One region of the Rouxiella sp. S1S-2 genome, then DNA from elsewhere that is predicted to be linked to it. Evidence: predicted binding sites of a transcription regulator. Region 1 holds the regulator's gene; the other holds the start of a gene.
What was found. Region 1 encodes ArgR, which controls arginine synthesis, uptake and breakdown. Its sites were predicted from a motif close to ANTGAATAAAAATACANT; they were not measured.
Positions count from the first base shown of each region.

Region 1 (3,364 bases):
TGGCAGGTGGCTGAAGTTGCCGAACGCTGTATTCAACCGGCGCACTGGCATGCCGACGTTGACGGGCTGACGGACATGATTGTCAAGACGGCTCAGCCGGGCGACCATATTCTGGTGATGAGCAACGGTGGTTTTGGCGGGATCCACAGTAAATTACTGGCGGCGCTTGAAAAAAAAGCTGAGTCTGCGGCTAACCGGAAGTAAGCGTTAAACCCTAAAAAAAGCCCTCGCAAGCGAGGGCAAAAGGGTGTCGTCGGACAGGACGACGAGGGTTCGGTAGCGCCAGAGAACGGCGTATTAATTGTTTATATTCAAATTATTAGGGTAAAGCCGTTCTCGCCAATATTTCGTTGTTACTTATAAATTTCGGCAGTCGCGTGGTAGTTACCGTCATTACGTGCTTCGATGACACGATAAGACGATGCCCCTTGGCTGTCTGCTTTCTGAGAAAGCTGCTGGCGAATATCGCTAGGCACGCCATCGATACCACTTACGCTGATTGTGCCGACAGACTGCAGGTTTTCAGCCTGCTGATTTGTCACGAGTTGAGCAGCAGAAGCGCCGAACGATACGGCAGAAAAGAGAGCCAATGCGGCAATAGCTGTAGTGATTTTCATGATAATTTCCTCATTTACCTTTGCACGACCTGTCTTGACGGTAAAAATTGCAGGTGAAGACGGTCACACGGTTTAATTGATGGACTTATCAGAACTGTAAAAAAGGGCGTTATGCCAAACGGGGTCGCGTGAGTCTTGCGAACGGAGGTTTGTGCACATAATGCAGAATTTTTGCAGCGATAAATCCGTTTTATCGGCGGCATTTGAATGGATATTCAAATCTCGTCTTATAACAAGGTTGTGATGCCTTAACTCAATGTGATTCACATCACGAAAACAAGTGTACATCTAATAACGTAAAATATTAATAGTTTGCTAATAGTTTTTAGGGGTGTTAAAAGCCCACTTATTGCCTTTTTTATAACCAAAAAGCATAATAGATGATTATTTATCGAGCGACTGCGCCTAAACATTATTTAAATCAATTTGTTAAGTTGATTTAGCTATATGTGCGATATCTATCAGATGATTATGCTGCTTAAGCTGGGAAGTGACGAATAACACGAGGGTACTGTGGGACGAGGGAAGAATATTGGGTCAGCCGGCGCGATGCGCGGCGACCCTGAACTATTACAGCTCTTGTTCAAACAGGCTTAAAATTGCATCGTAAAGTTGTTTGACAGTAAACTTGCGTGCCGGGGTAATAAAAATGGTGTCGTCACCTGCGATGGTGCCAAGAATGCCTTCTGACTTACCCAATGAGTCTAGCAGGCGGGCGATAAGCTGCGCAGCACCCGGACTGGTGCGAATGACAACCACGGCATCATTGTAGTCGATATCCAGTACCAAGTTTTTAAGCGGACTGGTGGTAGTGGGAACCCCAATTTCTGCCGGCAAACAATACACCATCTCCATCTTGGCGTTGCGCGTTCTTACCGCACCAAATTTGGTCAGCATGCGCGAAACTTTGGACTGATTGATGTTTTCGAAGCCATCATCTTGCAGTGCGACAACGATTTCACCCTGAGAGCTGAACTTCTCTTCCTTCAAGAGAGCCTTGAAAGCTTTGATTAAATCTTCCTGTTTAGCAGGATTACGCATTTTGCACCCATAGAATCACGATGATAGTGCGTTGATTATGCATATATTTGCATTTTTATGCAATCCTGCAAAAGGAAATTAAGCAAGAAAGAGTTAACTTTTATAGGTTCAGGTTTATTTCATAATTATTAACTTAAATGAATATGCCGAATGAATGAATTAGCACAGGCGCTAATATTAAAATTATTTTAATAAAATAACCATTAGTTGATAATAAATCCTCTTTTCATTTAATTTACTAAAATTAGATGGTTACTTTTCTTCGGCTTGGTGGTATCCCTTCGTTTTATCTCAATGATAAGAAAAACAAAATAATCAAAGCACATCGATAGCGCCCTATTTTAAATTCTGCGCCAGCTCGCAATCTCTCTATAAGCCGTTTGTTTTTAATACGGCTGTTTACTAAGGTTATTAAGTGAATGAATGCGCGGTATTTTTAACGTCATTTAAAAAGGAGTATAGGATGAAAGTTGCAGTCCTTGGCGCCGCAGGTGGTATCGGACAGGCCCTCGCTCTTCTACTTAAGACCCAATTGCCAGCTGGCTCTGAACTCTCTCTGTATGACATCGCCCCCGTCACTCCGGGTGTGGCGGTAGATCTCAGCCATATACCAACCGCTGTTAAAATCAAAGGATTCTGCGGGGAAGATGCAACCCCCGCGTTAGTAGGGGCAGACGTTGTTCTGATTTCTGCCGGTGTTGCCCGTAAACCTGGCATGGATCGTTCGGATCTCTTTAATGTTAATGCCGGCATTGTGCGTAATTTAGTGCAGCAGATTGCGGTTACCTGTCCCCAGGCCTGCATCGGAATTATTACCAATCCGGTCAATACTACGGTGGCCATAGCGGCCGAGGTCATGAAAAAAGCCGGCGTCTATGACAAGAATAAACTGTTTGGTGTAACCACGCTGGACACGCTGCGTGCCAATACGTTTGTTGCCGAGTTAAAAGGAAAACAGCCTCAAGATATAGAAGTACCGGTTATTGGCGGCCATTCAGGGGTAACTATTTTGCCTCTGCTTTCTCAGGTACCGGGTATTACGTTCTCCGACAGTGAAGTGGCTGAGCTCACGAAACATATTCAAAATGCAGGTACTGAAGTTGTTGAAGCCAAGGCAGGCGGCGGTTCGGCAACGCTTTCTATGGGGCAGGCTGCGGCGCGGTTAGGCCTTTCACTGGTGCACGCAATGCAGGGTAAAACCGGTATTGTTGAGTGCGCTTACGTAGAGGGAAGTGGCGAATACACCCGTTTCTTTGCTCAGCCGATATTACTGGGTAAAAATGGGGTCGCCGAACTCAAAGAGTTCGGCAAGTTAAGCGCATTTGAACAACAGGCGCTGGACTCGATGTTGGACGTTCTGCGTAAGGATATAGAACTAGGTGAGCAGTTCATTAACAACTAATCCATAACAATAATTTTACCCCTGTTCCTCATTATCCGCCGGAAACTCTTTCGGCGGTGTACTTTTTGCGCTAGTTGTTGCCCTGGGCTGATGCGCTTTAATTCGCATTTTTCTTTCAAGCAATTCGTCAGTTTTCGGACAGAAATATCGACTCGGCCAAATTTCCGACGGGTGCAATTGTAACGCATTTGCAATTATCCATTCACCCTTTGGCCACGGGCGTGAAAGTGCATTAGCCAAAGTTGAAGAACTTAATCCTGCAGATCGCGATAAGGCTGCCAGAGTCGTTCGCTGTTTATGCAAT
Region 1 covers NZ_WFKL01000001.1:748,554-751,917, forward strand. Annotated here, with positions in the region: gene mpl (UDP-N-acetylmuramate:L-alanyl-gamma-D-glutamyl-meso-diaminopimelate ligase) at 1-204, shown strand, start outside; gene yhcN (peroxide/acid stress response protein YhcN) at 354-617, opposite strand; gene argR (transcriptional regulator ArgR) at 1,188-1,658, opposite strand; gene mdh (malate dehydrogenase) at 2,122-3,060, shown strand; gene GA565_RS03530 (helix-turn-helix transcriptional regulator) at 3,076-3,364, opposite strand, start outside.

Region 2 (3,364 bases), 640 kb from region 1:
GATTTTTTCAACGCGCTCGAGAACCTGCTCTCCCAGCGTGTCCTTGATGGTGTCTCCAAGCAGCTTGCCCAACGTGCTGACATTACTTCGCATTGCGGAATATTGTTCGTTCATATTACCTCTGACCCGTTTCTTGTTTGATTTTTTATGTCTTGTAAATAACTTTCACCCGTAAGGCGCATTCGCCTCTGTCTAGCTCGCCTTCATGGCAAATCTCGGTAGTTCAATTTCAGTACTGTAGGAACTTACCGCAAAAACCCTATTCTTCTCATTAGAAATTAGCTGAATCGAGGAATCAGGCTGAAATTTAATTACAGCCGGTGGGTTATTAGTGCGGCTAATTGGCCTGTTTGTACAATATCAAAGGGCATTGCATGATGCCCTTCTTTTGTTACATCCCATTAACAGTGAGAGGGTGGCGCCCGCGCACTCAGTGGTGGCAGAAGTGGTGCACAACCTGAGCGATCAACTCACGCGTTGGTTTGATAAAGGCGGTATCAATGTACTCATCCGGCTGGTGAGCCTGATCGATAGAACCCGGGCCTAACACCAGCGTTGGGCAAAGCTCCTGAATAAACGGTGCTTCGGTGCAGTAGTTAACAATTTCAGTTTCAGTGCCCAGCAGTTTTTCAACCACTTGCACCAGACGGTGGTCCGGTGGGCATTCGTATCCCGGGATCGGCGGATGCAGCGCTTCAATCGTCAAACGGCCCGGCCAGCGGCTGCTGACAGGTTCCAGCGTCTCGTTGAGTAAATCGTCCAAATCCGACAGTGTCAGGCCCGGCAGTGGGCGAATATCCATATGCAGTTCACAGCAGGCGCAAATGCGGTTGGCTGCGTCACCGCCGTTAATATGCCCGAAGTTCATAGTGGGATAAGGAATGGCGAAACCGCTGTGGTTGTAGCGTTCTTTTAGCGTATTGCGCAAGCCCATCAGGTGGGTGATAGAGTCGTGCATCAGCTCGATGGCGTTGATACCGCGACCCGGATCGCTTGAGTGCCCCGATTGGCCGGTAATGCGGATGGCATTGGAAATATGACCCTTGTGGGCGCGCACCGGCTTAAGCGAGGTTGGCTCACCGATAATTGCACAGTCAGGACGAATAGTGGAGGTCTTGGCAAAATAGCTGGCACCGGCCATGGTGGTCTCTTCGTCAGCGGTGGCCAAAATATACAGCGGTTTGCCCAGCTTCTCAGTATCAATATCGCGCAGTGCATCGAGAATAAAAGCAAAAAAGCCTTTCATGTCGGCAGTGCCCAGTCCGTAAAGCCTATTTTCATGCTCGGTAAGGGTAAAGGGGTCGCGCGTCCAGCGTCCGTCGTCGAAAGGCACGGTATCGGTATGGCCCGCCAGCAGCAGGCCACCGGCACCTTCACCAATGCTGGCCAGCATGTTGAATTTATTACGCGTATTGGGTACCGGCTGAATTTCGACCTTGAAGCCTAAATCGGTAAACCAGCCTGCCAGCAAGTTGATTAGGGTTTCATTGCTTTGATCCAATGCGCTGTCGGTGGCACTGATCGATGGCGTGGCGATTAACGCACGGTATAGCTCAATAAATGGAGGTAATTTCATCTTCACTGTTGACAGCCTTTGGTTAGGGTAATATAAATATTCATGCATTTAATGTGAATAAAAATACATTAAGCCGGTTCGTAAGGAAACCCTAAAAACACGCAGGTTTCCGAATGTAGATAAAAAGAACGAACAGGCTGAATTTCGCGGGTTTCTGGCGTAAAAAACGCAGTGAGCCCTCTATTTTTTTAAAAGAAGGTGAACTGAGTCCATGTTGAATACGCTGATTGTTGGTGCAACCGGTTATGCTGGAGCTGAACTCGCGCTCTACCTCAATCGTCACCCACATATGAACATAACCGGTTTAACGGTTTCAGCGCAAAGTGCAGATGCAGGGAAATTGCTTTCCGATTTGCACCCGCAGTTGAAGGGCATCGTCGATCTGCCTGTTTTGCCTCTGGAAAATGTTGTCGAAGCGGCAAAAGGCGTAGACGTTGTTTTTTTAGCCACCGCGCATGAAGTCAGCCATGATCTGGCACCGCAGTTCCTGGCGGCCGGTTGTGTCGTGTTTGACCTGTCTGGTGCGTTTCGTGTTAAAGACCCTGCGTTTTACACTCAATTCTATGGTTTTGAACATCAGCATCAGGACTGGCTCGACAAGGCCGTTTATGGTCTGGCGGAATGGCAGGCCGATAAACTAAAAGATGCGCAGCTGGTTGCGGTGCCGGGTTGTTACCCGACGGCGGCCCAGTTGGCAATTAAACCACTGCTTGAAAAACAGCTGCTGAATCAGGACCAATGGCCAGTTATCAACGCGACCAGCGGCGTGAGCGGCGCGGGGCGCAAAGCCAGCCTCGGTACCAGCTTCTGTGAAGTCAGCCTGCATGCTTACGGCATTTTCAATCATCGTCATCATCCGGAAATATCGACCCACCTCGGCACGCCGGTGATTTTCACCCCGCACCTGGGCAGTTTCCCGCGCGGGATTCTGGCCACTATTACTTGTCGTCTGAAGCCGGGCGTCAGTGCAGAGCAGGTTGCCGAGGCCTTCCAAAGCGCCTATGCCAGCAAGCCGCTGGTCCGTCTGTACGACAAAGGCATGCCAGCGCTGAAAAACGTTGTCGGCCTGCCGTTCTGCGACATTGGCTATGCGGTGCAGGGTGAGCACGTCATTATCGTGGCAGCGGAAGATAACCTGCTGAAAGGTGCATCGGCTCAGGCGGTACAGTGTCTGAACCTGCGCTTTGGTTTCCCTGAAGCCACCTCACTGGTATAACCAGCTGAATTAGTTGGCAATGCGTGAGATAACTTTCGCATTGTTAATTTTATAAAACACCTTTCTTTGAGCGTTTCTTGATAGCCTCAGGGATGGTAGATTAAACATCCATTTAACTCTCGGCGCGGCAGCTTCACATGCGCAGGGAGAGACTTTGAGGCGTGAACAGTATGAATCCATTGGTCATAAAATTAGGCGGCGTATTGCTGGACAATGAAGAAGCGCTGGAGCGCCTTTTCAATGCGCTGGTCGCTTATCGTCAGGAATTTCAACGCCCTCTGGTGATTGTTCACGGCGGCGGTTATCTGGTTGATGAGCTGATGAAGCGCCTCAATCTGCCGGTCGTCAAAAAGTCCGGCCTGCGCGTTACGCCTGCCGACCAAATTGACATCATTACCGGTGCACTGGCCGGTAGCGCCAACAAGACGCTGCTGTCCTGGGCGGTGAAAAATAACATTAATGCGGTTGGTCTCTCTCTGGCCGACGGCGGTTCCGTTAGCGTGACTCAGCTGAGCGAGGAACTGGGTTTTGTGGGTAAAGCAGAAGCCGGTTCTCCAGCGCTGATTAACACA
Region 2 covers NZ_WFKL01000001.1:106,495-109,858, reverse strand. Annotated here, with positions in the region: gene ppc (phosphoenolpyruvate carboxylase) at 1-114, opposite strand, end outside; gene argE (acetylornithine deacetylase) at 431-1,582, opposite strand; gene argC (N-acetyl-gamma-glutamyl-phosphate reductase) at 1,788-2,792, shown strand; gene argB (acetylglutamate kinase) at 2,963-3,364, shown strand, end outside.
Region 2: the regulator ArgR is predicted to act here: its motif matches at 1,629-1,646, upstream of argC (N-acetyl-gamma-glutamyl-phosphate reductase).